DNA from 4 places in the Leclercia sp. CFBP8987 genome. Region 1 is predicted to be linked to each of the others. Evidence: predicted binding sites of a transcription regulator. Region 1 holds the regulator's gene; each other region holds the start of a gene.
What was found. The regulator Fur, encoded in region 1, represses iron uptake genes when iron is present. The targets are predictions, from matches to a motif close to ATAATAATGAGAACNACTATCAA.

Region 1 (5,553 bases):
TCAGACCGGCTTTCTGGATCGCCGCCATATCGACGATATCCGCCAGTCCTTCAACGAACGGCTGCACCAGATCCTGCTCTTTCACATGGCCGGAGGCCATCGCCTCGTCCAGGGAAATGCGCTTCACGCCGTTCAGGCCGTCGGCCAGCAGGGCATTGGCACGATCTTCCACCACTTTGGTGACGTTGGTGTCAGCCGGGCCGCCGTTCGGTGGGTTGTACTTGATGCCACCATCTTCCGGCGGATTGTGGGATGGCGTGATCACAATGCCATCCGCCTGTGCGCCGTCTTTCTGGTTATGCACCAGAATGGCGTTAGAGACCGCAGGGGTCGGCGTATAGCCGTTGTTTTCCTGAATCACGACGTCCACGCCGTTGGCCGCCAGCACTTCCAGCACGGAAATAAAAGCGGGCTCTGACAGGGCGTGGGTATCTTTACCCACGTAGCACGGACCGGTGATGCCATTTTTGGCACGCTCTTCCGCGATGGCCTGAGCAATGGCCAGAATATGCGGCTCGTTAAAGCTGTGGCGTACCGCACTGCCGCGGTGCCCGGATGTACCAAACTTCACTGCGTGTTCTGCGTTACCCACTTCCGGCTTCAGCACGTAGTACTGGGCGGTAAGCTGGGCGACGTTAATCAAATCGCTCTGTTGTGCAGGTTGACCCGCACGATTGTGATTTGCCATTGCCTGGTCCTTCTGATGCAAGGGTTAAATAGTGCCGCAAACCTTATCAGTCAATTCCGCCGGGAACTGCATGGACTGCATGATGTGTTCGATCATGCTGCGCTTGCGTCCGGTGTTGGTATTGGTGATCACCCAGTACGGCGTACCAGGCAGGTGCTTGGGCTTAGTTTGATTGCCATTCTGTAACAGCGTTTGCTCGTCAGCCGCGAAATAGACGCGGGTGCGACCGTGGAGAGACTCCGTCGCGTCGGCAAATGCGTTGTTATCCAGTGAATAGAGTGTAGTCAGCACCAGCATAAAGCGGTTAACGGCTTTCTTCTGCTCAGCATATTCGTCAGAAAGCAGCAGTTCGCGCATCGCACGCACTTTGTCTTTTACCGGTGACAGCGGCTTTTCCTGCGCGACAGCAGCGGGCTGGCGCGTTTCTTTGATGGCCGGAGCGGCAGACTGGGAGGCGGCGGCAATTTTCAGCATGCGCCGTAAAATGTCGGACGCGCTCTCACCGATATGCCGCGTCTGGCTGGCGATATACTGATAAAGCTCGTCATCAACTTCGATTGTTTTCATCTTAATCCAGTGCGATATCTTATCTGAATACAAGTCGTTGGGAGTATAAGGTCAAAACCCAACAGCGGATAGCGTCAAGCCAGAATGGCGGCAAAAGTCAGAATTAACTGTTTCCTTGCAGCCGGGCGGCAGAATGGTCAACATGATACCCTAACCTGACATACGTAAAAAAAGAACTTTGCCATGAAATTGAATACCCGAGCGCAATCTGCACAATCGCCGCACAATAATTCTCCCATCGTCCTGGTGCATGGCCTGTTTGGCAGCCTGGATAACCTTGGCGTGCTGGCACGGGATCTGGTGACCGACCACGCGCTGCTGCAGGTGGATATGCGCAACCACGGTCTGTCGCCGCGCTCGGCAGAGATGACCTACGCCGACATGGCCCAGGATCTGCTGGATACGCTGGATGAGCACAATATTGAAAAGGCGATCATGATAGGTCACTCAATGGGCGGCAAAGCGGTCATGGCGTTGACGGCCATAGCCCCGGAGCGGATTGCCGGGCTGGTGGTGATCGACGTCGCCCCAGTGGATTACGACGTACGCCGCCACGATGAGATCTTCGCTGCCATCAATGCCGTCACCGACGCCGGGGTCAGCACCCGCCAGCAGGCCGCGGCGCTGATGCGTGAACATCTGGATGAAGAGGGCGTGGTGCAGTTCCTGCTGAAATCCTTCGTCGACGGCGCGTGGCGCTTCAACGTGCCGGTTCTCTGGGATCGGTATGACCAGATCGTCGGCTGGCAGCCGGTCCCGGCGTGGCCGCACTCTACCCTGTTCATCACTGGCGGCAATTCCCCGTATGTCACCGAAGCGTACCGCGATGCGCTGCTGGCGCAATTCCCTCAGGCCAAAGCGCATGTCATTGCCGGGGCCGGACACTGGGTTCATGCTGAAAAACCGGACGCGGTGCTGCGCGCTATCCGCCGTTACCTCGCTGACATCAATAATTGATTAAAAAGAGAGCGACTGGTCGCCGGCAGGCCTCCAGTCGTTGGCGTGCCGTTTTCGGTGATGTATGATGGCGCGCTTATCGCCCGGGCATTAGCAGGGTGTCTTGTTTCCCCCGAAGTCTCAGAATCATGGCCAAAGAACACACGGACCGCACGACAATAGATCTGTTCGCGAATGAGCGTCGCCCGGGACGACCGAAAACCAATCCGCTATCGCGTGATGAACAGCTGCGCATTAATAAGCGCAATCAGCTTAAACGCGATAAAAGTCGTGGGCTTAAACGCGTCGAGCTGAAACTGAATGCTGACGCTGTCGATGCGCTGAATGAGCTGGCGAATGCCCGTGATATCAGCCGCAGTGAGCTTATCGAAGAGATGCTGATCGCGCAGCTCGAGAAATGGCACGGCAAGGTTTAACTCAGAAAACTCCCCTTCTTGTTGCTTTCATGTAGCACAGAGTGCAGTCCTGCGTGATAGCAGTTTCCGCAGGCTTCTCTGTTCTGCTATGATTGCCCTTATCCGTGGCTAAATTGCGCCACCATACCATTAAGTATCAAGAGGTTATTTTACTCATGGCAATCATCGGCATTTTTTTCGGCAGCGACACGGGTAACACCGAAAACATCGCAAAAAACATTCAAAAACAGTTAGGTAAAGACGTTGCCGATGTGCATGACATTGCGAAAAGCAGCAAAGAAGATATCGAAGGTTACGATATTCTGCTGCTGGGCATCCCGACCTGGTATTACGGTGAAGCGCAGTGTGACTGGGACGACTTCTTCCCGTCTCTGGAAGAGATCGACTTCAACGGCAAGCTGGTAGCCCTGTTCGGCTGTGGCGATCAGGAAGACTACGCAGAATACTTCTGCGATGCCCTCGGCACCATTCGCGACATCATTGAGCCACGCGGCGCGGTGATTGTGGGCCACTGGCCAACCGCTGGTTACCACTTCGAAGCCTCTAAAGGTCTGGCCGATGATAACAACTTCGTGGGTCTGGCTATCGACGAAGACCGTCAGCCGGAACTGACCGCTGAGCGCGTGGACAAATGGGTTAAACAAATCCGCGAAGAACTGCACCTCGACGACATCCTCAACGCTTGATGATGTCGCGGCGCAACGCTAAAGTTGCGCCGCATTGATAGGTAATTCCAATCAAAATAATTGCTACAAATTTTTAACTTTTGCTGCCATACCTGTACAATGATCCAGGAGTAAACGGGGAACCTTGTAACAACTTTGTTGGCGGTACCTCGTTTTTATAAGCATACTTTACTTGAGACTTGCAGTTTTCATTACGTCATGGCAGTTCTATAATGAGACGCATTATCCCAGGTGCATTTTCTGTCACTTCTTCTTTAGAAGTGAATCGTTTAGCAACAGGACAGATTCCGCATGACTGACAACAACACCGCATTAAAGAAGGCCGGACTGAAAGTCACGCTTCCACGGTTAAAAATCCTGGAAGTGCTTCAGGGTCCGGATAACCATCATGTCAGTGCGGAAGACTTATACAAGCGTCTGATCGACATGGGCGAAGAGATTGGTCTGGCTACCGTTTACCGTGTACTGAACCAGTTCGACGATGCAGGCATCGTCACGCGTCATAATTTCGAAGGCGGTAAATCCGTGTTTGAACTGACGCAGCAGCATCACCACGATCACCTGATTTGCCTCGACTGCGGCAAAGTGATCGAATTCAGCGATGATTCCATCGAATTACGCCAGCGCGAAATTGCCGCACGTCACGGCATTCGCCTGACCAACCACAGTCTGTACCTGTACGGTCACTGTGCCGAAGGCGACTGTCGCGAAAATGACCACGCGCACGACACGAAGTAATCCCTGCATCGACACTGAGCCAACCTGACGGTTGGCTTTTTTTTTGCCTTTTTACAGGCAAAAAAAGAGCCCGGTGGCGCTACGCTTACGCGGGCCTACGGGCTCAGTTCCGGCAGTTTGCACCACCGGGCGTGGCAAAAAGCAGATTACTTCGCGTTGTTGCTGCGGATCTCCTGCCAGATTTTATCGCAGTTTTTGGTCACGTCCTGATTGTTACCCGTTTTACGCGCCTGAATACAGGCCTGGTAATCCGCCACTCTGACGGTTTCCTGGGTCGCAAACTGTTCGTGTGCCTTCTCCTGGCGCAGCACGTCCAGTACGCTCTGGCAGGCCTCGATCTTTTCTGGCGAACCTTCAGCGGTATTGATGCACGCGCTGTAGGCCTCTTTCAGACGCGTGTCTTCTTTCTGGGTCTGGGGTTGTGCGCAGGCGGCCAGTCCTGATGCCAGCACCGCGACCAGTACGATTTTTTTCAGCATAACGGTCTCCAGTCAGGCGGGGAATTCCCCGCCCGGATTGTCATCAGAAGATGGTGAATGGGGCGATAACCATAAACTTCACGTCACGCTCATCCTGGAAGATGTTGCCGTAGCCGCCGCCGTAGCTTGGGATATCGGAATGGTTGTCATACTGCGTGAAGTGCAGTTTGAACATAGTCCCTTTCGCGCGGCCATCCTGCAGGGTGTAGATCGCATCCAGGCTGTAGGCCGATTCCTTGATCTTGTTCGAGGCGATATCTTCACGCTGACCGGCACTGTTGATTAACCAGTCGGCCGGTTTCGCATCCCAGGCGTAGACATAAGACGCGCCAACGCTCCAGCCCGCCAGATTCCAGTTGCTCAGATCGTACATGGCGCCGAAGAAGACCGCTTTTTCGCCGTTGGCGTTAAAGTCGGAGCGGTTATCCCACCACACGTCCAGACGACCGTTGGAAGACGCATAGGTTGGGGTCATACGCTGCAGGAAGTAACCCTGCTGCCCTTCTGCCTTGACGTAAGTCCCTTCCAGACGTAAATCGACCTGCCCGACTTTGTAACCCAGGGTCAGCGCCTGTAGCCAGGCCGTACCGTCGTAGATATCGTTCACGGTGCCGCTGTCGGCTTTATCACGCGTGCCGTAGAACTGATAGGTGGTAGAGAGCGGACCGCCGACGATATCCAGCTTATAGCTGGCTTTGGCAAAGTACTGATCGATGAAGCCTTCAGCCTGACCAAAAGCGGCTTCCAGGATCAGGTTATTTTTGAAATCGTACTTCGCGCCGAAGGAGTGGAGATAGTCGACGCGGGTTTTTCGGTCATTCTGATAGAACTTGTCCATCTCGAGATGCCACGGCGCTTTGTACTCGTTGGTCCACATATAAGAGAAGCTCAACGCACCGCTATCGCCGTAGTCAAAGTTGGCCCCGGCTTCGGCACCCTGATAGGTACCCGGCATAAAGCTCCAGTGCGGCGCTAACAGGGTTTGACCGGTTGGCTGTAACCAGCCGCCGCGGGCCCAGGCC
Region 2 (5,553 bases), 2.1 Mb from region 1:
GGCAGAAGTGGCTGGTGGAACCGTGCGTAACAAAACAAGTGTGATATTATCGCGCGCAAATTGTGAATCTTTCTGGAGTCAGGAATGAAAGTAACACTGCCAGAGTTTGAACGTGCTGGAGTTATGGTGGTTGGCGATGTGATGCTGGATCGCTACTGGTATGGGCCAACCAGCCGCATTTCCCCGGAAGCCCCGGTCCCGGTGGTGAAGGTGGATACCATTGAAGAGCGTCCTGGCGGCGCGGCAAACGTGGCGATGAACATTGCTTCCCTCGGCGCGCATTCGCGTCTGGTGGGGCTGACCGGTATCGACGACGCGGCGCGTGCGCTGAGCAAGACCCTAGCGGACGTGAACGTCAAATGTGACTTCGTTTCTGTTCCGACGCACCCGACCATCACCAAACTGCGCGTGCTGTCGCGCAACCAGCAGCTGATCCGCCTCGACTTCGAAGAGGGCTTTGAAGGCGTGGATCCGGAGCCGCTGCATGAGCGCATCAACCAGGCGCTGGGCAATATCGGCGCGCTGGTGCTCTCTGACTACGCCAAAGGGGCGCTGGCCAGCGTGCAGCAGATGATTACCCTGGCGCGCGATGCCGGTGTGCCGGTGCTGATCGATCCGAAAGGCACCGATTTCGAACGCTATCGCGGGGCGACGCTGCTTACGCCAAACCTGTCTGAGTTCGAAGCGGTAGCGGGTAAATGCAAAACCGAAGAGGAGATCGTTGAGCGCGGCATGAAGATCATCGCCGACTTCGACTTCTCCGCGCTGCTGGTGACCCGCTCCGAGCAGGGGATGACCCTGCTGCAGCCGGGCAAAGCGCCGCTGCATATGCCAACCCAGGCGCAGGAAGTGTATGACGTCACCGGTGCCGGTGATACGGTTATCGGCGTGCTGGCGGCAACGCTTGCCGCAGGTAATACGCTGGAAGAGGCCTGCTACTTTGCCAATGCCGCCGCGGGCGTGGTGGTGGGTAAACTGGGTACCTCTACCGTTTCGCCAATCGAACTGGAAAACGCGGTGCGCGGTCGTGCCGATACCGGTTTTGGCGTGATGAGCGAAGATGAGCTGAAAGTGGCGGTTGCCGCCGCCCGTAAGCGTGGCGAGAAAGTAGTGATGACCAACGGCGTGTTCGACATTCTGCACGCGGGTCATGTCTCCTATCTGGCGAATGCGCGCAAGCTGGGCGACCGTCTGATTGTGGCGGTTAACAGCGATGCCTCCACCAAACGCCTGAAAGGCGAGACCCGGCCGGTGAACCCGCTTGAGCAGCGCATGATCGTACTCGGCGCGCTGGAAGCGGTAGACTGGGTGGTCTCGTTCGAGGAAGACACGCCGCAGCGCCTGATTGCCGGGATCCTGCCGGATCTGCTGGTCAAAGGCGGTGACTACAAGCCTGAACAGATCGCGGGTAGCGAAGAGGTGTGGGCCAACGGCGGGGAAGTGATGGTGCTCAACTTTGAGGACGGGTGTTCAACCACCAACATCATCAAGAAGATCCAGAAAGACAGTCAGTAATTCGTGCGGGCTGATGCCCTCACCCCAACCCTCTCCCACAGGGAGAGGGCGCAAACATTAAAAACGGCAACCTGGGTTGCCGTTTTGCTTTTGCCTCGTAGGCCCGGTAAGCGAAGCGCCACCGGGCGTTACAGCGTTATTCTACGTCGTTAACCGGTGGGATCGCCGGTGCCGGACGCACTTCTTCAACGACGTTGCGGTTTTCCAGCTCGGTCAGACGCTGCTCCAGCAGGGCGATTTTCTCGCGGGTACGCAGCAGCACCTGCGTCTGTACGTCAAATTCTTCACGGCTGACCAGATCCAGACGCATCAGCTGCGACTGCAGCACCTGGCGGATCTTCTTCTCAACGTCATCACCGAATTCACGTACGCCTTTCGGCATAGATTCATGGACCTGGCGGGCAAGTTGTTCAATTTTTTTTGGGTCGATCATGGTAGTTCCCTTGAAGAAAAGGTGTTAACGACCATTGTAGCGCGTAACTGCGATCCTTAAACCAGATTTGTGTGAAGCTTATGCGTTGCCGAACATAATCATTAGCGTTATAGTTATCCCGCTTATTCTCAGGGCGGGGCGAAATTCCCCACCGGCGGTAAATCAGCTCTATGCTGAAAGCCCGCGAGCGCTTTGGGTGCAAACTCAAAGGTCAGCAGATCCGGTGTAATTCCGGGGCCGACGGTTAAAGTCCGGATGGGAGAGAGTAACGAACCAGTCGGGCGAGGCCCGCTCACGTTATTTTTTTGCCGCACAACGGCGCTCCTAAGACTGCCCTGATTCTGGTAACCATAATTTTAATGAGGTTTTTTTACCATGAATCAGACGCTCCTTTCCTCTTTTGGCACCTCTGCTGACCGTGTAGAACAGGCGCTTGCTGCGCTTCGCGAAGGTCGCGGCGTGATGGTGCTTGACGATGAAGATCGTGAAAACGAAGGCGATATGATTTTCGCCGCCGAAACCATGACCGTTGAGCAGATGGCACTGACCATCCGTCACGGCAGCGGCATCGTTTGCCTGTGTATCACCGAAGATCACCGTAAGCAGCTGGATCTGCCGATGATGGTAGAGAACAACACCAGCGCCTACGGAACCGGTTTTACCGTGACCATCGAAGCGGCCAGCGGTGTGACCACCGGCGTGTCTGCTGCTGACCGCGTAACCACCGTGCGTGCAGCCATTGCCGATGGCGCAAAACCTTCTGACCTGAACCGTCCGGGCCACGTATTCCCGCTGCGCGCGCAGCCGGGCGGCGTCCTGACCCGCGGCGGCCACACCGAAGCGACCATCGACCTGGTGACGCTGGCTGGCTTCAAGCCTGCCGGTGTGCTCTGTGAACTGACCAATGATGATGGCTCTATGGCGCGCGCGCCGGAGTGCATCGAGTTTGCCGGTAAGCACAACATGGCGGTAGTCACTATCGAAGATCTGGTGGCGTATCGCCAGGCGCACGAGCGCAAAGCCAGCTGATAACGCATCAATAAAAAACGCCGGGATAACCCGGCGTTTTTTTTAGCCTATTCCGGCCGTCTGGAGTAACACCAGACTGAGCCCCATCACCGACATCCCGCACAATACGCCATAGCTGGGATTGTTATTCGGGTCGATCTCTTTGGCGAGCGGCATCAGCTCATCCACCGACAGCGCCACCATAATGCCTGCTACCGCTGCCATAATGGCTGCCATCACCACCGGCGAAATCAGGCTGCCGAGGATCAACCACGCCAGCACCCCGCCGAGGATCTCCGCCATGCCGGAAATGCCTGCCCAGAACACCGCTTTACGCTTTGATCCCGTAGCTGCATAGACCGGGCCCGCCACTGCCAGCCCCTCAGGGATATTGTGCAGCGCCACTGCCAGCGCAATACCAAAACCTAACTCCAGATTGTTGCTGGCGGTCACGTAGGTGGCAACGCCTTCCGGAAAGTTGTGCAGGCTGATGCCCAGGGTCAGGAGCAGGGCGGTGCGCCGAAGGTTAGCGGGCAGCGGCTGACTCCCTTTTTGCATCAGGTCCTGCGGGTGCGCGTGGGGCAGCATTCTGTCCAGCGCAAAGTAGCCCAGCAGGCCAACGACAAACATCCCGTAGCCGAGCACCGGCGACATGCCTTCCGTGCCGAGGGCGGCGGGTAGCATCTCCATCAGGGAGATGAGCAGCATAATCCCGGCCGCAAAGCCGAGGGAAAAGGCCAGCACGCGGTTAGAGGGCTTCTGGCCCAGGACGCCGAGCATGGCGCCGATAAACGTGGCAGCACCAGCAAGAATAGTCAGAATCAGCGGAACTGACATTCACCTCTCCTTATGATAATGATTCTCATTAATATTAAAGGCTAAACTCGCACAATGCGAGAGGGTACAGTCGCCTTTACAGATCCCTTACATTCAAATTTCCTGATGATCTTCATCATGGTTATCTGAGTTCATCTTATCGGGTTAACGGTTAAGGTAAAGCTATCAAATCGACACCTTGTGTAAGGATATCATCATGACTTCTTCTCGTATGCCAGCACTGTTTGTGGGTCACGGCAGCCCAATGAATGTGCTGGAAGATAACGTCTACACCCGCGCCTGGCGGCATCTGGGCGAGACGTTGCCGCGTCCGAAGGCGATTGTGGTGGTCTCCGCGCACTGGTTTACCCGGGGCACCGGCGTCACCGCGATGGAAACCCCGAAAACCATCCATGATTTCGGTGGATTCCCGCAGGCGCTGTACGACACACACTATCCGGCACCGGGCTCCCCGGCGCTGGCGCAGCAGCTGGTGGATCTGCTGGCTCCGATCCCGGTCACCCTCGATAAAGAGGCGTGGGGCTTTGACCATGGCTCCTGGGGCGTGCTGATCAAGATGTATCCGGATGCCGACATCCCGATGGTGCAGCTCAGCATCGACAGCACCAAACCGGCGGCCTGGCACCTGGAGATGGGGCGTAAGCTCGCGTCTCTGCGTGACGAAGGCATTATGCTGGTGGCCAGTGGTAATGTAGTGCATAACCTGCGCACCGCTCGCTGGCACGGGGAAAGTACGCCTTATCCGTGGGCAACGTCATTTAATGATTACGTGAAAATGAACCTGAACTGGCAGGGGCCGGCAGAGGAGCATCCGTTGGTCAATTACCTGGCACACGACGGCGGCTCGCTCTCGAACCCGACGGCGGAACATTTCCTGCCGCTGCTCTATATCCTGGGCGCGTGGGATGGTCAGGAGCCGATTACCACACCGGTAGAGGGCATCGAGATGGGCAGTTTGAGTATGTTGTCGGTGCAGGTGGGGAAATAAAGGCAAAAAGGTAACAAGAGTTACCGTTTTTAGTGTTTGCACCCTCTCCCTGTGGGAGAGGGCCGGGGTGAGGGCATCACGCCGCACAATCCCGGCAATACGATTATTCCACGAAGATATGCGGATAGAACCGTGACAGATCCTGGGTGATCAGCGCCCGATCTTCACGAATACCAATCCCGGCGGGTTGATTGTTGATCAACCAGCTGCCGATCAGCATATAGCTGTCGCCATACTTCGGCAGTTGATAGAACTGCTGGACGATCATTCCCTCTTCGCCATACGGGCCTTCTACCGCTTCCACGGTGTTACCGTTTTCGATAATCGACACGTTGGCCCCCTCGCGGGAGAAAATCGGCTTTTTGACATACTTATCCATCTGCGGATAGTCATCTTCCGCGAAGTACGCTGGCAGCAGATTCGGATGGTCCGGGAACATCTCCCACAGCAGTGGCAGCAGGGCTTTGTTGGAGATAATGCTCTTCCACGCCGGTTCCAGCCAGCGCACGCCAGCATCTTCCAGCTTGGTAGAGAACACTTCGCGCAGCATGTATTCCCACGGATAGAGCTTGAACAGGTTGCTGATAACCTGATCCTGCGTATCGGTGAACTGGCCTCTTTCGCCCAGCCCGATATCTTCTATATAGAGAAACTCGCTGGCAACCTCGGCCTCGGCTGCGCAATCCTGCAGATACTGCACCGTGCCGCGATCTTCAACCGTGTCACGACAGCAGGCGAAGTGCAGCAGGTTGAAGCCGTGCTGCTCGCGCAG
Region 3 (5,553 bases), 880 kb from region 1:
GTAAACCAGTTCAACGAACATCATATATCCCCTTAAATACTGTTTTAATGTACAGCATTCTTACCGGGGTAATGACATCTGTCAACTGCCGCCCGCTATGCAGGCGGCAGTTAATGCGTATCAGAATAAGACCGAGTAGTTCAGGCCGAAGGTACGACCGCGACCTTTGTAGGTATAGAGGTTCTCAGCGCCGTAGGTTGGGCTGTAAAGACCCGGTGCCCGCTGTCCCCATGCGGTGGTGTAGTCTTCATCCAGCAGGTTTTCGACGCTAAAGCTCAGCTTGCCCACCGGCAGAAGATAACTGCCGATGAAGTCAGCGGTGTTATAGCCATCAATGTGCTTACCGGCTTCGTCAGACAAATCAAACGTCTGCGTACTTTGCAGACGCAAGGTCCAGTCGCCCGGGGCCCAGGTGACCCAGGCGCTCATCTTGGACGGGCTGGCGCTATCTACCGTCAGTTTCTCCCATTTTCCGTCGACGCGGGTTTCTGATTTGATGAGGTTGAAGTTGGTGCCGGTGCTCCACGCGCTGTCGGTGAAGAAATAATCCACCTGACCCTCAACACCGTAGATGCGACGCTCGTCATCTTCGACGTTGATGGTCATGTCGCTTTTATTGATGTTGATGGTTTTGTCGGAAAGCGAATAGTATCCGGCGATCTGCGTGCGCAGGTTGTCCCCGGTGTAGCGCCAACCCAGCTCGTACGCATCAACCTTAATGCCGTCGAGTTTTGAGTCATTCACGTTCACGCTGTTGACCAGACGATAATGGCCGTTTACCAGTTGATAGGTGCCGGAGCCGTAATATTTCGCCAGATCCGGGATCTCAAAGCCCTGGGAGAAGTTGAACCACAGCTGCTGGCGCTCGGTCAGATGACCCAGGATACCGGCGTTAAACAGCAGGTTGTTGTAGTCGGTTTTCCCGCCTGGCACAGCATCTGCCGAGGAGGCTCTGCCGGTGGCAATACCCTGTTGTTGGGCGTAACCAATAAAGTCATCGACCTTGTTTTCCGTATACTGATAGCGCACGCCGCCGCTCAGGGTGATCGCGGAGAAGTCGTAGCTCGATTGCAGGAACGGAGCGAGGTTGGTGATGCTGTAACCCGGATAGCGTCCCACGTTGTAGGCATTATCCAGCTTCATACCCCCGCTGGCTGCCGCTTTGTTAAGGTCGAAGAATTGCTGATTGGCGTCGAAGGTTTCATGCTCGGCATCGACACCCCATGTCAGGGTCAACGCATCCAGCGGTTTGCTGTTGAGGGTGAGTTTGCCCCCGTAGAAATCGGTCTTTTGCTGGGATGCACCAATGTTGGTGACCCGGCCGCCTGCAAGCGTAGGGAAGGGGTAGTAGGTCAGGCTTTCATCGCGGTAGTAAATCTGAGCGAGCAGATCCTGGCCCCAGAAATCGGTGTTGGAATATTGCAGGTTGATCAGGTGGCGTTCGGTGCCCGGAATACGGTCGGAGTCGAGATTGTTTTTGTTGTAAGCGTCGCCGGAACCGGTCACTGCCGAGAAGTTCTCGCCAAGATAGAGACCGTGCTTACCGTCGGATTCACTTTTGTAATACTGCGTGGTGAGCTGCAGTTGCTGGTGGTCATCGATATTCAGGGTGCCGGTGCCCATCACGTCCAGACGGTCAGAGTATTGCAAACCGGTCTGGGTATTATCAATGTTCACCTCGTTGCCTTTGCCGTCGTACCAGCCGCCAAAGCGCTGATACGCGACGGAAAGCCGCCCTGAAGCGTTGTCGTTGCCGCCGCTGAACGCCGCCGCGATGTTTTCGTCATTATCGTTATGGCTATTGAAGCCCGTCTTCAGGCCGGTCTGGAACTCGACTTCCGTTTCCGGCTGGCCCTTTTTGGTGACGATATTGATTAAGCCGCCGGTACTGCCGCCGCCGTAGAGGGAGGTTGCGCCGGAGATGACTTCAATGCGGGAGATATTGAACGGATCGATTGAGTCCAGCTGGCGGCTGTCGCTGCGCGAGGAGTTTAACCGCACCCCGTCGACCATCACCATCATCGAACGGCCACGCATATTCATACCGTAATTGGTTCGCCCCTGGCTGCTGACATCCATCCCGGGGATCAGCTGCGCCAGCACCTCTTTAAGCTCTTTACCACCCTGAACCTGCTGTTCAATATCAGCCTGTTCAATGACCCAGGTGGTCTGCGCCATATCGGTAATGCTGTGGTTTGTGCGGCTGGCGGAGACCACCAGCGACTCTTCTTTTTGTCCTTCAGCCGAGGCATTAGCGGCTAACATCATTAACAAGCACGGGTTTAAAGCCCAGAGGTAACGCGGTTTCATTATTATGATCATCCTGATTTTTCGAGGTGTCAGAGGCGCTAATGCCCGGCACCGCAAGAACATCACCCGCCAAGGTGATAGTGATTATCAAGATGATATGAATAATCATTACAATGTAAACAGGTTGTGTTAAAAAATGTTTCTATAATGGCTTGATGTTTATGGGGTTTTTGGTGCAGGGCAGGTATAAACAGTTTCACAGGACGGGCAAGCGAAATGCCCCGGCAGCCTTTTCTGGAAGACGTCTCGCAAACCTCAAAGTAACCCTAGGTAATTCAGGGTTAACGCTTTTCTTCATATCCTCAGGGTCGTAAAGTCACTGCGTTGCGGCACATCCGCAATCGGGCGTAGGAACTCATCGGTGATTATATTTTCTGCATAAAGAGGATGCCTTATTATGGCTACTACCCTAGCCCTGACTTATCTGCATTCTGACGAAAGCATTATTCATCCACTTATCACCCAGCCGGATCTGGAGGAGATGGATCTCTTCGAGTCCGCCGATCGCTGCGCCGCCCTGGTCAGCGTGCTGCTCGAAACCGACGACCCCGCAACACGCTCTTCGCTCTGTGAACGCCTGCTGTAAACCCTCCGCCACCTGGGAGTTCGCAATTGAATCACGGAGGGCATTTTTAGCATTTCAATGTGATAATCAACGGAGTCTGGTCACAGACTCCTTAAAAATTCGGTTAAGTTGATGCTAACTCAAGTTAGTGGAGGTGCATTGCTCAGCCAATATGGCTTTTAGTGTTAGTAATTTCTGATCTTTTCAGCCTGCATTTCATCCATCTGCATTCCGCTTTGCAACAGCCATCGTGCACCTCGCTGCACCGTGTTTATACACAGTGTCGCGGCTACAGATCAACGTTGCAGCAAAATATGCATTACTGGCGTAGCTCCTGCGTTTCCGGGCCACCCATACTCCGCCGCCATGCCCCAGGCGCCTGACCATACTGACGCTTAAAGCTGCGGTTGAAGGACTGCTGGGAGTCAAAGCCCAGTGCGATCGCCACGTTCAAAATCGGCTCGTCGCTGCGGGTTAAGCGCTCAACCGATTTTTGCAGCTTTTGCGCGCGAATGTACCCGGCGAGGGGATAGCCAGTATGTTCCTTAAACAGACGCTGGAGATGCCATTTTGAGTAGCCGGAACGCCTGGCAACGGACTCAATATCCAGACGGCTATCCAGGTTGTTGTCGATCCAGTCGAGTAAATCATGCATAAATGCGCCAGTGTTCATCTGGTTATCCTCACGCTGCCTGTATAAAGGTATCTTTATCTGTTGCATTTAAAGGTGGCGCGTTTTTCGGTTAATTGCAAATTTTATTATTGCATTTAAATCCCTGAGCGAAACGGGTGTTTTAACATCGACTCAAATAGCACATTAAGTGCAACAATTATTCTTGCACTTAATTAAGCGCCTTCCTACAATCGCCGGGAATAGTGTATTCGCAACTGTTACAGTTTTGTGGCGATGAACGACACAAATGGCCTTAAGCCAGCCACCGGACAAAGGAAGTAGCGCAGCGCCTCCCCTGCGTCTTGCCCGGCGGCTACAATTACCGGAATAAAAATAATGAGCCTGCAAAAAACCTGGGGTAACTTTCATCTGAGCGCACTGGGGGCGATGTTCGCCTCCGTGTTGCTCGTCGGGTGCGATGACAGCGTCGCGCAAAACGCTACGCCACAAGCACCCGCTGTCAGTGCAGCTAACGTGGTCGTGAAATCCATCAGCCAGTGGGATAGCTTTAACGGCCGGATCGAAGCGGTGGAGAGTGTTCAGCTACGCCCGCGCGTTTCCGGCTACATTGATAAAGTGAATTACACCGACGGCCAGGAAGTGAAGAAGGGCGAGGTGCTGTTCACTATTGATGACCGAACCTATCGCGCCGCACTGGAACAGGCGCAGGCGAACCTGGCGAGAGCCAAAACGCAGGCCAGCCTGGCGCGTAGTGAAGCGAACCGTACCGATAAATTAGTCAATACCAACGTGGTATCCCGCGAAGAGTGGGAGCAGCGTCGTTCGGCTGCCACCCAGGCGCAGGCCGACATTCGCGCGGCACAGGCGGCGGTTGATGCCGCGCAACTTAACCTCGATTTCACCAAAGTCACCGCGCCTATCGATGGCCGCGCCAGCCGCGCGTTGATCACCAGCGGTAATCTTGTCACCGCGGGTGACAGCGCCAGCGTCCTCACCACGCTGGTCTCGCAGAAGACGGTTTACGTCTACTTTGACGTGGATGAGTCGACCTACCTTCACTATCAAAATCTGGCCCGCAGCGGGCAGGGTGCGTCCAGCAATCACACGGCGCTACCGGTCGAGATTGGCCTGACGGGCGAGGAGGGGTATCCCCATCAGGGCAAAGTGGATTTTCTGGATAATCAGCTAACGCCGAGTACCGGCACTATCCGCATGCGCGCGCTGCTGGATAACGCGCAGCGTCAGTTCACGCCGGGCCTTTTTGCCCGCGTACGCCTGCCGGGCAGCGCGGAATTCAAAGCTACGCTGATCGACGACAAGGCGGTGCTGACCGATCAGGATCGCAAGTATGTTTACGTGGTTGATAAAGAGGGTAAAGCACAGCGTCGCGATATCACGCCAGGACGTCTGGCAGACGGTCTACGCATCGTGCGGCAGGGGCTGAACCCTGGCGATAAAGTGATCGTCGACGGTTTACAAAAAGTGTTTATGCCGGGTATGCCGGTTAACGCCAAAACCGTTGCCATGACCGCCAGCGCCGCCCTCAACTGATCCCTTGACCTGAGAATCCGACCCATGGACTTTTCCCGCTTTTTCATCGACAGGCCGATTTTTGCCGCGGTGCTGTCGATTCTGATTTTTATCACAGGGTTAATCGCCATCCCGCTGCTGCCGGTGAGCGAATATCCTGACGTCGTGCCGCCAAGCGTGCAGGTGCGCGCGGAGTACCCGGGGGCCAACCCAAAAGTGATTGCTGAGGCCGTGGCGACGCCGCTGGAAGAGGCGATCAACGGCGTTGAGAACATGATGTACATGAAGTCCGTCGCGGGCTCCGACGGCGTGCTGGTGACCACCGTCACCTTCCGTCCGGGAACCGATCCGGATCAGGCGCAGGTACAGGTGCAAAACCGCGTCGCGCAGGCCGAAGCGCGTCTGCCGGAAGACGTGCGGCGCTTGGGTATTACCACCCAGAAACAGTCCCCGACGCTGACGCTGGTGGTGCATCTGTTTTCGCCCAACGGTAAGTACGACTCCCTGTATATGC
Region 4 (5,553 bases), 1.8 Mb from region 1:
CACCGTTCGTGGTGCGCTTGACTGCTCCGGCGTTAAAGACCGTAAGCAATCTCGCTCTAAGTACGGCGTGAAACGTCCTAAGGCTTAATGGTTCTCCGTTAAGTAAGGCCAAACTGATTTATCTTAATGTCACACTAAACTCTTAGAGTTTTGGACAATCCTGAATTAACAACGGAGTATTCCCATGCCACGTCGTCGCGTCATTGGTCAGCGTAAAATTCTTCCAGATCCGAAATTCGGATCAGAACTGCTGGCAAAATTTGTAAACATCCTGATGGTAGATGGTAAAAAATCTACTGCAGAAGCAATCGTATACAGCGCGCTTGAGACCCTGGCTCAGCGCTCTGGTAAAACCTCACTGGAAGCTTTCGAAGTCGCTCTCGACAACGTTCGCCCGACTGTTGAAGTTAAGTCCCGCCGCGTAGGTGGTTCTACTTATCAGGTTCCAGTTGAAGTTCGTCCGGTCCGTCGTAATGCTCTGGCAATGCGTTGGATCGTTGAAGCTGCTCGTAAACGCGGTGATAAATCCATGGCTCTGCGTCTGGCGAACGAACTTTCTGATGCTGCAGACAACAAAGGTACTGCAGTTAAGAAACGTGAAGACGTTCACCGTATGGCAGAAGCCAACAAGGCGTTCGCACACTACCGTTGGTAATCCCTTCGGAGTCATAGTCACCAGGCGGGCGCTTCAGCGAAGCAGCCCGCTTTGGGTTACTTAACTGAACGCCTAAAAAGATAAACGAGGAATCAAATGGCTCGTACAACACCCATCGCACGCTACCGTAACATTGGTATCAGTGCGCACATCGACGCCGGTAAAACCACTACCACCGAACGTATTCTGTTCTACACCGGTGTAAACCATAAAATCGGTGAAGTTCATGACGGCGCCGCTACCATGGACTGGATGGAGCAGGAGCAGGAGCGTGGTATTACCATTACCTCCGCAGCGACTACTGCATTCTGGTCTGGTATGGCTAAGCAGTATGAACCGCATCGCGTAAACATCATCGACACCCCGGGGCACGTTGACTTCACTATCGAAGTAGAACGTTCCATGCGTGTTCTTGATGGTGCGGTAATGGTTTACTGCGCAGTTGGTGGTGTTCAGCCACAGTCTGAAACCGTATGGCGTCAGGCAAACAAATACAAAGTTCCACGCATTGCGTTCGTTAACAAAATGGACCGCATGGGTGCAAACTTCCTGAAAGTTGTTGGTCAGATCAAATCCCGTCTGGGCGCGAACCCTGTTCCGCTGCAGCTGGCAATTGGTGCTGAAGAAGGCTTCACCGGCGTTATCGACCTGGTGAAAATGAAAGCCATCAACTGGAACGATGCTGATCAGGGCGTTACCTTCGAATATGAAGATATCCCGGCTGACATGCAGGACCTGGCTGACGAATGGCACCAGAACCTGATCGAGTCCGCTGCAGAAGCTTCAGAAGACCTGATGGAGAAATACCTGGGTGGCGAAGAACTGACTGAAGAAGAGATCAAAACAGCTCTGCGTCAGCGCGTTCTGAACAACGAAATCATCCTGGTAACCTGTGGTTCTGCGTTCAAGAACAAAGGTGTTCAGGCGATGCTGGATGCGGTAATTGATTACCTGCCAGCTCCGACTGACGTACCTGCAATCAACGGTATGCTGGATGACGGTAAAGATACCCCATCCGAGCGTCATGCTAGTGATGACGAGCCGTTTGCTGCACTGGCATTCAAAATCGCTACCGACCCGTTTGTAGGTAACCTGACGTTCTTCCGCGTGTACTCTGGCGTGGTTAACTCTGGTGATACCGTATACAACCCGGTTAAATCAGCTCGTGAGCGTTTTGGCCGTATCGTTCAGATGCATGCTAACAAGCGTGAAGAGATCAAAGAAGTTCGCGCGGGCGACATTGCTGCGGCAATCGGCCTGAAAGACGTGACTACAGGTGACACCATCTGTGATCCGGATAACGTGATCATTCTTGAGCGTATGGAATTCCCGGAACCGGTAATCTCCATCGCAGTAGAACCGAAAACCAAAGCTGACCAGGAAAAAATGGGTCTGGCTCTGGGCCGTCTGGCTAAAGAAGACCCATCATTCCGCGTATGGACTGATGAAGAATCTAACCAGACCATCATCGCTGGTATGGGTGAACTGCACCTCGACATCATCGTTGACCGTATGAAGCGTGAATTCAACGTTGAAGCTAACGTAGGTAAACCTCAGGTTGCTTACCGTGAAGCGATTCGTCAGAAAGTTACCGATGTTGAAGGTAAACACGCTAAGCAGTCTGGTGGTCGTGGTCAGTATGGTCACGTTGTGATCGACATGTACCCACTGGAGCCGGGCTCTAACCCTAAAGGTTACGAGTTCATCAACGACATCAAAGGTGGTGTAATTCCTGGTGAATACATCCCTGCCGTTGATAAAGGCATCCAGGAGCAGCTGAAGTCTGGTCCACTGGCTGGTTACCCGGTTGTAGACATGGGTGTTCGTCTGCACTTCGGTTCTTACCATGACGTTGACTCCTCTGAACTGGCGTTTAAACTGGCCGCTTCTATCGCCTTTAAAGAAGGCTTTAAGAAAGCGAAACCAGTTCTGCTTGAGCCGATCATGAAGGTTGAAGTAGAAACTCCGGAAGAGAATACCGGTGACGTTATCGGTGACCTTAGCCGTCGTCGTGGTCAGCTGAAAGGTCAGGAATCTAACGCTACTGGTGTTCAGATTCATGCTGAAGTTCCGCTGTCTGAAATGTTCGGATATGCAACTCAGCTGCGTTCTCTGACCAAAGGTCGTGCTTCTTACTCCATGGAGTTCCTGAAGTATGATGATGCGCCGAACAACGTTGCTCAGGCCGTAATTGAAGCCCGTGGTAAATAAGCCGTAGGGTTAAAATCTAAGTCCCGTGCCCCTTCGGTGAGGGGGCACTATAGTAAGGAATATAGCCGTGTCTAAAGAAAAATTTGAACGTACAAAACCGCACGTCAACGTTGGTACTATCGGCCACGTTGACCACGGTAAAACTACCCTGACCGCTGCAATCACTACCGTTCTGGCTAAAACCTACGGTGGTTCTGCTCGTGCATTCGACCAGATCGATAACGCACCAGAAGAAAAAGCTCGTGGTATCACCATCAACACTTCCCACGTTGAATATGACACCCCGACTCGCCACTACGCACACGTAGACTGCCCGGGCCACGCCGACTATGTTAAAAACATGATCACCGGTGCTGCGCAGATGGACGGCGCGATCCTGGTTGTTGCTGCGACTGACGGCCCTATGCCTCAGACCCGTGAGCACATCCTGCTGGGTCGTCAGGTAGGCGTTCCTTTCATCATCGTGTTCCTGAACAAATGCGACATGGTTGATGACGAAGAGCTGCTGGAACTGGTTGAGATGGAAGTTCGTGAACTTCTGTCCCAGTACGACTTCCCGGGCGACGACACCCCAATCGTTCGTGGTTCTGCACTGAAAGCGCTGGAAGGCGAAGCACAGTGGGAAGAGAAAATCATCGAACTGGCTGGCTACCTGGATTCCTACATCCCAGAGCCAGAGCGTGCGATTGACAAGCCGTTCCTGCTGCCTATCGAAGACGTATTCTCTATCTCCGGCCGTGGTACTGTTGTTACCGGTCGTGTAGAGCGCGGTATCATCAAAGTAGGTGAAGAAGTTGAAATCGTTGGTATCAAAGATACTGCGAAATCAACCTGTACTGGCGTTGAAATGTTCCGCAAACTGCTGGACGAAGGTCGTGCAGGCGAGAACTGCGGCGTTCTGCTGCGTGGTATCAAGCGTGAAGAGATCCAGCGTGGCCAGGTTCTGGCTAAGCCAGGCTCTATCAAGCCGCACACCAAGTTCGAATCTGAAGTGTACATCCTGTCCAAAGACGAAGGCGGCCGTCATACTCCGTTCTTCAAAGGCTACCGTCCACAGTTCTACTTCCGTACTACTGACGTGACCGGTACCATCGAACTGCCAGAAGGCGTTGAGATGGTAATGCCAGGCGACAACATCAAGATGGTTGTTACCCTGATCCACCCAATCGCGATGGACGATGGTCTGCGCTTCGCAATCCGCGAAGGTGGCCGTACCGTTGGCGCGGGTGTTGTTGCTAAAGTTCTGGGCTAATTAATTATCCCTGAATTAAAAAGGACGCTTCGGCGTCCTTTTTTGTTGTCTTACATTTCTCCCTGTCACAAATTTTCGCATTTTTTGTTGGCTCCCGCCCCGCCTCTTCGTGCTTGTGCTATTGTAATCATAATTATTCTCACTTACACTTTGCGCATATTTTGAACGGGAGTGGTTATGTACGTTTGTTTATGTAATGGTGTGAGTGATAAAAAAATCCGTCAGGCCGTTCGCCAGTTTCAACCACAATCTTTTCAGCAGCTGCGTAAGTTTGTTCCGGTGGGAAATCAATGCGGTAAGTGCGTTCGCGCTGCCCGCGAGATCATGCAGGACGAATTGATGCAGATCCCGGAATTCAAAGAGATTGCCTGAGGCTCATTCTTTTTTTTGACATCTCTGTAGCCCCATCTACGCTTCAATAAGTGGAAGCGGAGGGACTATAATGAAAGGTGATATTAAAATCATAAGTTATCTCAATAAATTATTGGGAAATGAGCTTGTCGCAATCAATCAATACTTTCTCCACGCGAGAATGTTCAAGAACTGGGGTCTGACTCGCCTCAACGACGTCGAATACCATGAATCCATTGATGAAATGAAACACGCCGATAAGTACATCGAGCGTATTTTGTTTCTTGAGGGGATCCCCAACCTGCAGGATCTCGGCAAGCTGGGTATCGGTGAAGATGTCGAAGAGATGCTGCGATCCGATCTGACGCTGGAACTCGAAGGCGCAAAAGATCTGCGTGAAGCTATCGCTTACGCGGACAGCGTTCACGATTACGTCAGCCGCGATATGATGATTCAGATCCTGGCTGATGAAGAAGGACATATCGACTGGCTGGAAACGGAGCTGGATCTAATCGGTAAAATCGGTCTGCAGAATTATCTCCAGTCGCAGATTAAAGTGGAAAGCTGATCAGGCTTGGCCCACCCATAATTAAACCTGCTGCCGCCATGAAAGGTCCAAAGGGCAGTGGGTTTTTTAATATCTGTTCTTCGGGTTTAAACAGGGAGCGTATCAATAGATAGAGAATCGCCAGCAAAGCTGCCGATAAGGCCAGAGCAGGAAGCACACACCAGCCATGCCATGCGCCCAGCGCCCCCAGATATTTCACGTCGCCGTATCCCAGCCCCTCACGTTTACGTATCAGTTTGTAAGCCCAATAAATAATCGCAAAGCCGGCGTAACCCGTTATTGCACCTAAGACCGCGCTGGCCAGAAAATCGGGTTGAAGACAGAGGTGATAGAGCAGACCTGCCCAGAGTAGTGGACAGAGGTATCTGTCCGGAAGCAGATGCGAACGGATATCCTCACGAACTAATAAGCAGGTTAAACCCAGGTAGACAACAAGGAAGGGGAGGGTAGTGAGCATCGTTAATGGCCTCTATGAAATCTGTACGGCCATACTCCACTCAATTCCTGGGGTTAAAC

Region 2: zupT (zinc transporter ZupT) is a predicted target of Fur. The motif match lies at 3,806-3,828, and genes of this name have one in related genera.
Region 3: SOM40_RS10625 (TonB-dependent siderophore receptor) is a predicted target of Fur. The motif match lies at 2,385-2,407, and genes of this name have one in related genera.
Region 4: bfd (bacterioferritin-associated ferredoxin) is a predicted target of Fur. The motif match lies at 4,239-4,261, and genes of this name have one in related genera.

What each region holds. Positions count from the first base shown of each region.
Region 1 is NZ_CM188255.1:1,316,963-1,322,515, reverse strand. It holds gene pgm (phosphoglucomutase (alpha-D-glucose-1,6-bisphosphate-dependent)) at 1-688, opposite strand, end outside; gene seqA (replication initiation negative regulator SeqA) at 713-1,255, opposite strand; gene ybfF (esterase) at 1,439-2,212, shown strand; gene ybfE (LexA regulated protein) at 2,341-2,628, shown strand; gene fldA (flavodoxin FldA) at 2,784-3,314, shown strand; gene fur (ferric iron uptake transcriptional regulator) at 3,606-4,052, shown strand; gene chiQ (ChiQ/YbfN family lipoprotein) at 4,199-4,528, opposite strand; gene chiP (chitoporin ChiP) at 4,575-5,553, opposite strand, start outside.
Region 2 is NZ_CM188255.1:4,137,009-4,142,561, reverse strand. It holds gene glnE (bifunctional [glutamate--ammonia ligase]-adenylyl-L-tyrosine phosphorylase/[glutamate--ammonia-ligase] adenylyltransferase) at 1-44, shown strand, start outside; gene hldE (bifunctional D-glycero-beta-D-manno-heptose-7-phosphate kinase/D-glycero-beta-D-manno-heptose 1-phosphate adenylyltransferase HldE) at 85-1,515, shown strand; gene ubiK (ubiquinone biosynthesis accessory factor UbiK) at 1,652-1,948, opposite strand; FMN riboswitch at 2,069-2,219, shown strand; gene ribB (3,4-dihydroxy-2-butanone-4-phosphate synthase) at 2,324-2,977, shown strand; gene zupT (zinc transporter ZupT) at 3,020-3,793, opposite strand; gene ygiD (4,5-DOPA-extradiol-dioxygenase) at 3,990-4,781, shown strand; gene SOM40_RS19870 (glutathionylspermidine synthase family protein) at 4,885-5,553, opposite strand, start outside.
Region 3 is NZ_CM188255.1:2,192,014-2,197,566, forward strand. It holds gene SOM40_RS10620 (DinI family protein) at 1-21, opposite strand, end outside; gene SOM40_RS10625 (TonB-dependent siderophore receptor) at 121-2,310, opposite strand; gene SOM40_RS10630 (hypothetical protein) at 2,708-2,896, shown strand; gene SOM40_RS10635 (helix-turn-helix domain-containing protein) at 3,195-3,548, opposite strand; gene oqxA (multidrug efflux RND transporter periplasmic adaptor subunit OqxA) at 3,885-5,060, shown strand; gene oqxB (multidrug efflux RND transporter permease subunit OqxB) at 5,085-5,553, shown strand, end outside.
Region 4 is NZ_CM188255.1:4,417,888-4,423,440, reverse strand. It holds gene rpsL (30S ribosomal protein S12) at 1-88, shown strand, start outside; gene rpsG (30S ribosomal protein S7) at 185-655, shown strand; gene fusA (elongation factor G) at 752-2,866, shown strand; gene tuf (elongation factor Tu) at 2,934-4,118, shown strand; gene bfd (bacterioferritin-associated ferredoxin) at 4,296-4,490, shown strand; gene bfr (bacterioferritin) at 4,561-5,037, shown strand; gene SOM40_RS21310 (prepilin peptidase) at 5,021-5,494, opposite strand.